Regions from separate parts of the Micromonospora sp. M71_S20 genome, predicted to be linked through region 1. Evidence: riboswitches for the same ligand, from Rfam matches in the RefSeq annotation. Region 1 holds a riboswitch; each other region holds the start of a gene.

Region 1 (2,192 bases):
CGCGCCGGAGCCGGCGGCCAGCGCCGCGCTCGCCTGACTCCGCCCGCCGACGGATCGTCGCGGCGGGCCCGCACGACGACAGAGGGCCGCTCCCGCGTCCGGCGGGGGGCGGCCCTCTGTGTGCGTGCGGTCCGGCTAGAGCAGTGACACGTGGACGTGGTCGGTGTGGTTCGACGGGCCACTGTAGGACTTCCAGCCGGTCGCCGGGAACCAGATCTGTCTGTTCCAGATCACGTAGTAGATGCCGAGCCGGTCGGCGTTGCGGACCAGGAACGCGGTGAGGTTGTTGCCGTACATGTAGGTGTCGTCGTTGTGCCAGGGGGAGAAGCCGCTGCGTTGCAGCGACCAGTCGCAGGCCCGGCCCTTCGGATGCTCGTACGGCCCGCCGGAGCGGTAGCAGCCGACGAACCGGTTGAAGCCGGCCCGCTTGACCTCCTTGTACATGTGCAGCGTGCGGGCGGTGATGCAGCCGGAGGTGGTGGGGTCGTTCTCGGTGCAGGACAGGGGCTTCCAGTCGCCGTCGGCGGTACGCCCCGGCGCGATCTTCGCCACCGGCGAGGTGGCCACCACCTTGCCGCTGGTCAGCCCCCTGCCACCGACCAGCGCGAGCGCCTTCTCCGCCTCGCGCTTGCCGCGCGCCATCTCGTTCGTCAGCTTCTGCTGCTCACGAACCTCGGCATCGAGCGCCAGCTTGGCCTGCTCGGCGCGGTCCTTGATCGCGTTCACCTCGGCGAGCTTCTTGGAGTTGACCAGGTTGAGCTCGTCGAGGGCGGCGGCGCGCCTGACGAACGAGTCGGGGCTGGCGGTGTCCAGCAGCATGGACACCGCGCCGATCCGCCCGGTGCGGTAGGACTGGGCGGCGATCTGGCTGACCTGGGGGGCCAGCGCGTTCAGCTCGGCCTGCGCCCGGTTGACCTCCAGGGCCAGTTCGAGCTGGCGCTCCTCCGACTTCTTCAGCTTCGCCTTGGCCTGCACGTAGGAGCGGTTCCGGGCCTCGATGAGGTCGTCGAGCAGCTTGGGCTCGTCGTCCCCGTGCCCGGAGGGCTGGGGCGGGGTGGCCGCGGCCGCCGCCGGGAGAGGCCCGGCGAAGACCGCCAGGGCGGCGAGTACGGCCACCACGGGCGTCAACCAGCGGCGTAGGGGTGCCGTCACAGTTTTCCCTTCCGTCGACCGCCGACCGGGTTAGCTGACGGGTTCGGGGCGGAAGTGGCCCCTACCGCTGTCGCGGATTCACCCCACGTACCTGGGTCCCCGGTTCGCCTCGCGGCGATTGGGCGGCGGCACCGCAGGCGCCGCTGCGCGCCTTCGGCGGTGACCGGCAGCGAGGTTACCCGAGAACACTCCCGGGGATCTACGTCCCTAAGCCGACTAAATGCGTTATTTCGTAATGGCGGACGGTGAGCAGTGACGCGTTTATCAGGCCGTACGTCCTGTTCGGTCACGCTGAGGAGTGTCACCATGCGGTGTCCGTGCTCCTGTCCCGGTCGGGCCATCCGGCGGGAGCGGCGGACGGCGTGTCTCCGCGCGGCCCGCTGAGGGCCTCCAGCGCCTCGGACCGGTCGGTGGCCGGCCGGGGCGTCGGCGCGGGCGCGGCGCGGTCGGTGGCGTCCCCGCCGCGGCGGCCCGCCGTGGTCGCCAGGGCCGCCAGCCCGGTGGTCAGTGGCACGGCGGCGATCAGGCCCAGGGTGGCGACCGCGCTGCGGACGATCTCCTGGGCGAGGAACTCGCTGGTGAGAAGTTGGGTCACCGCCCGCGAGTCGGCCGTCAGCAGGAGCAGCACCGGCAGGGAGGCGCCGGCGTACGCCAGCACGATGGTGTTCACCGTCGAGGCGATGTGCGCCCGGCCGACCCGGGTCGCCGCCCGGTAGAGCTGCGTCCGGGACAGCCCGGGGTTGGCGTGCGCCAGCTCGGTGACCGTGGCGGCCTGGGTCACCGTGACGTCGTCCAGCACCCCGAGGGAGCCGATGATGATCCCGGCCAGCAGCAGCCCGTGCAGGTCGACGTCGGCCTGGTACATCGACAGGGTGGTGGCGTCCTCGGAGCCGAACCCGGTCAGGTGGGTCGCGGCGGTGGCGATCGTGCCGAGGACGCCGGTCAGCACCAGGCTGCCCAGCGTGCCGAGCACGGCCACCGAGGTCTGCGCGGTCACGCCGTGGGTCAGGTAGAGCACCACGAACATGATCAGCGCGGCG
Region 2 (2,192 bases), 1.7 Mb from region 1:
TGGGTGGTCGCCGCGCAGTGGGTCCGCGCCGAACTGTGGGCGGCGCTGCTCTCGGTGGCGTACATCCTGGTCATCGCCGCGGCCGCGGACGCGGACGTGCGCGGGCGGCGCTCGCCGTGGCGGTCCCGTCCGATGATCTGGCTCGGTGAGGTCTCCTTCGCCTTCTACCTGGTGCACGTCCTGGTGATGATCACCGTCCTGCGGCTCACCGGCGACTGGGGCGTCGGCTTCACCGGCTGGCGGGGGCCGGCGGTGGTGCTCGGCTTCCTGCTGGTCAACCTGGCCCTGGCCGGCCTGTTGCACCGCGTCGTCGAGACGCCGATGATGCGGTTGCTCACCCCGCGCAGGCTGGCCCGGGCGACGCCGCGGGACGGGGGCGACGCCGGGACGCACTCCGGCGGCCCCGGGGCGACGCCGCCGGGGGAGCGGGGCAACGCCGTGCCGCGCCCCCGGACCGCCGATCCGCACGACGACCACCGACCGGCGTACGTCGACTCGCGCTGACCGCCCCGGCGACCGCAGTGCCCGCCGACGAAATCCCGACCGTTTCGGTGACGCCGGTCACCCCGTCGGCGAACCGGTCATCCGGCGCGGCCCGGTCGATTCCCGCCGGGGTTTCGGCGCCGATGTCCGCCACTCGTCCCGTTATCACCCGGAGGCGCCCGCAGAAACGGTCGTCCCATTGAGTCGCGTCAGTGGCGAAGTGCCCGCAAAAATTGTCTCCCGATCAAGGTTTAAGCAGGTGGGACGGGGTTGGCAGGGCGCGGACCGGCCAGTAATGTCGGCGCGTCCGGTGCGGTACCCGATCGCCAGAGGCGACGCCGCGCCGACCCGCCTAATCGTGAACGACGAACCGGGGACCCAGTGCTTGTTGGGGTGAATCCGCGGGCCCGTGGGCCCGTGGTAGGGCGTTCTTCCCGCCCGAATCCGTCAGCTAACCCGGTCGGCGGTGTCGGAAGGAGTTCCATCCTCATGCCACACCCGTCCACCCCTCGGTTCCGCCGTCTCCACGGCGCCGCGGTGCCCGCGCTCGTCCGCCCCCAGGTCACGAGCTGACCCACCGGTCACCGTCCGTCGCCCGGCATCCCGGGCGCATCCCCTGAGTGGCCCACACCCGCCCGGACGCCCGTCCGCGCGGTCGGTCCGTTCTGCCCTCGGCGCGGACCGACGGCCGCTCACCCCCGAGCCCGTGGAGGAAACCGTGAAGCACCACCTCAAGCGACAGTTGCGTCGCCTCACGTCCGAGCGTCCGTACCAGCTGGCCGCCGCGTCCGCCGCGGCGCTCGTGCTGGCGTCGGGCACGGGCGCGCTGTTGGCCGGAGCCGACGAGGCCCCCGCCGCCGCGCAGGCCCCGGTGGCCGCGACCGAACTGCGGGACGACACCGCGGCCTCGCGCAGCCAGGCCAGGGCCGCGACCGCCCCGTCCAGCGCCGCCCCGGCCGCGTCCAGCGCGGCCCCGTCGGCCCGCGCCTCCAGCGCCGCCCCGGACCCGGACCTGACCCGCAAGCCGGAGCCGCCGAAGCCCCCGGCCGCCAAGACCCTGGACTACGACTACCAGGCCCAGACCACCTTCTACAACTGTGGTCCGGCGGCCGTCCGGCACGCCCTCAGCGCCGCCGGCATCGTGCGCAGCCAGGACGCCCTCGGTGCCCAGTTGGGTACCGACCAGATGGGCACCGACTCGGCCCAGGACACCACCCGCGTGCTGAACGCGGTGGTGAAGGGCGACCCGTACCGGACCCGGATGATCCCTGGTGGCGCGGCCACCCCGGCCCAGATGGACCGGCTCCAGGCCGACGTCGTCGCGGCCATCGCCGACGGGCGGGGCGTCGTGGTCAACGTCGCCGGCAGCGCCACGGACACCGACGGCGGCTGGCACTCCTTCCCCGGCGGCCACTACATCGCCGTGGTCGGCTACCAGGACGAGGGGCGGCTGGTGAAGATCGCCGACTCGGCCAACCCGGCGACCGCCTCGTACTGGATCAGCACCATCGCCCTCGCGAACTGGGCCGCCACCCGCGGCTACTCCGCCTGAGCGACACCGTCGGGCGTCGGCCCCCGGATTCCGGGGCCGGCGCCCGATGTCGTGTCCGGGTCACGGCCCTCGCTCACGGCGTCCGGTGGGTGGCACACTGCGCCCATGGTCGATGAGTCGGGTGACCGGGACGGCCGGCGGGTGCTCCTGCTGCTGC
Region 3 (2,192 bases), 460 kb from region 1:
CGACCCCGCCCAGCAGCAGGACGACCTCACGTCGATGGTCGAGGTGCCGGAGGGCGAGCCGTACGTGCTGCATCCGGGCGAGTTCGTGCTCGCCTCGACGCTGGAGGTGATCACGCTCGGCGACCAGCTCGCCGGCCGCCTCGAAGGGAAGAGCTCACTGGGCCGGCTCGGCCTGCTCACCCACTCCACGGCGGGCTTCATCGACCCGGGCTTCTCCGGTCACGTGACCCTCGAACTGTCCAACGTGGCCAACCTGCCGATCACCCTCTGGCCGGGCATGAAGATCGGGCAGCTCTGCATCTTCCGGCTCTCGTCGCCGGCCCAGCACCCGTACGGCTCGGCCGTCTACGGCTCGCGCTACCAGGGACAGCGCGGGCCGACCCCGAGCCGCTCCTGGCAGCACTGGCGCACCTGGCCGACCCGCTGACTCACGTAGCGGGCCGGGACGGACCCGCCTCCCGCACGGGAGGCGTCGGGAGAGGGCCCGTCCCGCCGGCTCAGCCGGGCCGGCCGTAGCTGTGGATCGGGCCGTCGTCGACCTTCTTCATCTTGATCGGCACCCCGGCGCGGGAGGCGTGCACCACCCAGCCCCCGCCGACGTACATGCCGACGTGGTGCAGGTCGCTGTAGTAGAAGACCAGGTCACCCGGGCGCAGCTCGCCCCGGCTGACGGTCGCGGTGGCCCGGCGCTGCTGCGCGGCGTTGTGCGGCAGCGAGACCCCGGCCTTCGCCCAGGCGGCGAGCATCAGGCCGGAGCAGTCGTACGAGTTCGGCCCCTCGGCGCCCGCCATCGCCTGGTCGACCTGCTTCTCCAGCGGCCCGATCTGCGCGGCGAGCGCGTCGGCCTGCTTCCGCCTGGCGGCCAGGTCCTGCCGGGTGGCGTTGTGCCGTTCGATGACCGGTTCGAGCTTGTTCCAGTCCTCGTCGATCTGCCGCTCGATCTCGGCGACCGTCGGTTCGGCATGGGCCGCCGTGGCGCCGCCGGCCAGGACGACGGCGAACGCGGCCAGGGCGGCGAGGGCGGTGGTGCAGCGGTACCAGCGTGGGCGCGGCGCAGCCGTCACCGGGTCGGCGAGGGCCGACCGGGTCGACGGTGGCCGCGGGGCATGGTGTGCCACCGGGCTTCGTACTCCTTCTTCCGGACCGCCTACCGGGTTAGCTGACGGGTTCGGGCGGGAAGGGGCGCCCTACCGCAGGACTGCGGATTCACCCCGGGGAACCTGGGTCCCCGGCTCGCTCTTCAGCGACTCGGCGGTGTCGGACCGTCACCGCCCTGGTTGGACGGATTGTCACCGGCCGACGAATGACCAGAGTAGAGACGACCGTTATCGATCCGCAACCCTGCGGGCAGTGACACTCCGTACCCACCCGGGCCGGGCGGATCCGCAACCCGGGCGACGAAGATTTCCTTCCTTTTGAAGTGTCTGACGGAAAGGTATTGACCAGAGGCGGCGGGCGGGGCGAAGGTGGCCCCAACTTCGCCCGTCCGAACTGGGGGTCTGATGCACCTGTCAGCGACATCGAGGAGCAGACGCGTCCTGCTGGCCGCCGCCGTGGCCGCCGCCATGGCGGCGACGCCGCTCACCGCCGCCGGATCCGCCGCCGCAGCAGCGCCGGTGGACGACCGGCAGCAGCAGTACGCCGCCGCGGCGGCCGAGTACGGCGTGCCGGAGAGCGTCCTGCTCGGGGTCTCCTACCTGCAGTCCCGCTGGGACACCAACGCCGGCACGCCGAGCACCAGCGGCGGCTACGGACCGATGCACCTCACCGACGCCGAGCACGTCGCCGCCATGTCCGGCGGCACGCACCACGACGAGGGCACCGAGGACCCGCGCGGCGACGACTCCCGCCCGTCCCTGGCCGAGGCCCACGAGCCGCCGGCCGCTCCGCCGCCCGCCGAGGCCGCACTCCGGACCGTCGACGCCGCCGCCGACCTGACCGGCGCCAGCGAGGAGGCGCTGCGGACGGACGTCACGGCGAACATCCGGGGCGGCGCGGCGCTGCTGGCCGCGTACCAGAAGGAGATCGGCGCCCCGGTCGGCGCCGACACCGACCCGGCGGCCTGGTACGGCGCGGTGGCCCGGTACTCCGGCGCGGACAGCGCCGACGCCGCGGCGGCCTTCGCCAACGAGGTGTACGCCACCATCGCCACGGGCGACAGCCGGGTGACCGACGACGGGCAGCGGGTCACG
Region 4 (2,192 bases), on a different contig from region 1:
CAACCACACCCGGCTGCGGGCGGAGCCCGACGGCGTGGTCCGCATCGAGGTCGAGATCACCCTCGCCGCGCCCGCGCCGCTCTTCGGCTACGCGTTCCGCCAGGCCCGCGCCGCCCATCTCGGGCTGGCCGCGCGCCTCGCCGCGGCCCTCGACACGAACCCGCCCGGGCCGCCGGCCGGCTGACCGCGAAGCAGCCAGGCCCGGCCGGAGGCGACGGCGCCGTCGTGCCCCGGCGACCCCGCGCCGGGCGGGTCGCCGGGGCGCGGGCGTCAGTAGACCGACAGGTGCACGTGGTTGGTGTGGTCGCTGGACGGGTCGCCGTTGGCCCCGCTGTACGACTTCCACCCGCTGCTCGGCAGCCAGATCTGCCGGTACCAGATCACGTAGAGCACGGCGAGCCGGTCGGCGTTGCGCACGAAGTACGCCGACAGGTTGTTGCCGTACGTCCGGTCGCCGCCCGTGGCGTCGCCGCCGAAGCCGCCCTTCTGGGCCGCGAAGTCGCAGGCCCGGCCCTTCGGATGCTCGCCCGAGCCGCCGGGGCGGTAACAGGAGACGTAGCGGGTGAAGCCCGCCGCCTTGGCCTGGTTGAGCGCGTGCAGGGTGCGCGGGGTGATGCAGCCGTTGGCGGGGGTGGGGTCGTTGACGCTGCACGACTCGCGCGGCCAGGAGCCGTCGGAGTTGCGTGGCGCCGCCTTCGCCGTCTTGCTCGACGTGCCGCCCGGCGAGGAGCCGCCGCCCGCGGACTGCTGCCGCTGTTGCTGCTGCTCGCGGTTGGCGACCGTCAGCGCCCGTTCGGCCTGCTCCTTGCGCTTGGCCATCACGCTGACCTGCTTGCGCTGCTCCCGGATCTCGCCGTCCAGGGCCAGCTTGGTGCGGGTGGCCTCGTCCCGGGTCGCCTGGAGCTCGCGCAGGGCCCGGTCCTCCTTGGCGGCCACCGCGTCGAGGGCCGCGGCGCGGTCCATGAAGCCGTCCGGGGAGCTGCTGTTCAGCAGGGCGGACGCCACGCTGAGCCGGCCGGTGCGGTAGGCGGCCCCGGCGATCTCGCCGACCTTGGCGGTGCGCGCGGTCAGCTCGACCTCGGTGGTCTTGAGCTGCGCGGCGAGCTGCTGCTGCCGCTTGGCCGACGTGTCCAGGGCGCGCTTGGCGTCGAGGTAGCCCTTGCTGGCGGCCTCCAACTGGGCCCGCAGGGCGGGCGTGCCGCCCTCCTCGTCCTGGCCGGGAGCCGCGGCGAGCAGGCCGGCGCGGGTGGCGGCCGCCGCCGGGGCGGCGGTGACCGGGGCCACCGCGGCGCCGAGGGCGATCATCGTGGCGATCAGGGCCGCCGTGCGGGCGGCACGTCGTCGTACGGGTGCCATCACTGGCATACACATGTCCTTCCGTCAGCCGCCGACCGGGTTAGCTGACGGGTTCGGGACGGAAGATCCCTACCGCTGACGCGGATGCACCCCACGAACTTGGTTCCCCGGTTCGCCCCGTCGGGCGATTAGGCGGCGGCCACCGCCGGCACCGGTGGGTGCCGCCTGGCGGAGGCCGAAGCCGAGCCTACCGGTGCCGGTGTGACTGGTGCACCGCAGGTGACGGACGGTGTGCGTCCACTAACAGTCAAATCCGGCATAAAGCCACAATACCCTCCCAGATTTAAGGTTGTCCTCATTACCACTCGACCGCCCCACAGGCCCCGGGCGACGCTCCCGGCTCGATCTGCAACGTCGCGTGCTCGATCTGGAAGTCGTCGTGCAGCGCGGCCCGGGCGGCGCCCAGCACCGCGCCGACCTCCGCGCCGGGGGCCATGGTCAGGTGCGCCGAGGCCACCTCCATCCCGGAGGTCAGCGTCCAGACGTGCAGGTCGTGCACCTCGGCGACGCCGGGCACGGCGGCCAGTCGGTCGTGCACCGCGGTGACCTGGAGGTGCTCCGGCGCGGCCTGCACCAGGATGCGCAGCGCGGCCCGCCCGAGCCGCCAGGTGCGCGGCAGGATGAACACGCCGATTCCGACCGCCACCAGTGGGTCCGCCCACCACCAGCCGGTGGTGACGATCAGTAGCGCCGCCCCGATCACCCCGAGTGACCCCAGCAGGTCGCCGAGCACCTCCAGGTACGCGCCGTGGACGTTGATGCTCTCCTTCGCCCCGGAGCGCAGCAGCGCGAAGGCGCCGACGTTGGCGAGCAGGCCGAGCACGGCGACCACGAGC

What was found. Region 1 has a riboswitch for cyclic di-AMP ahead of DER29_RS09100 (hypothetical protein). Riboswitches for the same ligand answer to the same signal wherever they lie in the genome.
Region 2: linked by a shared signal. The riboswitch ahead of DER29_RS01690 (C39 family peptidase) and the one ahead of DER29_RS09100 (hypothetical protein) in region 1 are both predicted to bind cyclic di-AMP.
Region 3: linked by a shared signal. The riboswitch ahead of DER29_RS11360 (C40 family peptidase) and the one ahead of DER29_RS09100 (hypothetical protein) in region 1 are both predicted to bind cyclic di-AMP.
Region 4: linked by a shared signal. The riboswitch ahead of DER29_RS26120 (hypothetical protein) and the one ahead of DER29_RS09100 (hypothetical protein) in region 1 are both predicted to bind cyclic di-AMP.

Annotation. Positions count from the first base shown of each region.
Region 1 covers NZ_RCCV01000001.1:2,028,165-2,030,356, reverse strand. Annotated here, with positions in the region: gene DER29_RS09105 (carbonic anhydrase) at 1-37, shown strand, start outside; gene DER29_RS09100 (hypothetical protein) at 136-1,152, opposite strand; cyclic di-AMP (ydaO/yuaA leader) riboswitch at 1,156-1,287, opposite strand; gene DER29_RS09095 (YibE/F family protein) at 1,454-2,192, opposite strand, start outside.
Region 2 covers NZ_RCCV01000001.1:376,888-379,079, reverse strand. Annotated here, with positions in the region: gene DER29_RS01695 (acyltransferase) at 1-504, shown strand, start outside; cyclic di-AMP (ydaO/yuaA leader) riboswitch at 823-964, shown strand; gene DER29_RS01690 (C39 family peptidase) at 1,190-2,035, shown strand; gene DER29_RS01685 (alpha/beta fold hydrolase) at 2,141-2,192, shown strand, end outside.
Region 3 covers NZ_RCCV01000001.1:2,493,088-2,495,279, forward strand. Annotated here, with positions in the region: gene dcd (dCTP deaminase) at 1-427, shown strand, start outside; gene DER29_RS11360 (C40 family peptidase) at 498-1,118, opposite strand; cyclic di-AMP (ydaO/yuaA leader) riboswitch at 1,131-1,264, opposite strand; gene DER29_RS11365 (N-acetylmuramoyl-L-alanine amidase) at 1,503-2,192, shown strand, end outside.
Region 4 covers NZ_RCCV01000003.1:207,964-210,155, forward strand. Annotated here, with positions in the region: gene DER29_RS26115 (SRPBCC family protein) at 1-184, shown strand, start outside; gene DER29_RS26120 (hypothetical protein) at 271-1,356, opposite strand; cyclic di-AMP (ydaO/yuaA leader) riboswitch at 1,370-1,501, opposite strand; gene DER29_RS26125 (cation diffusion facilitator family transporter) at 1,655-2,192, opposite strand, start outside.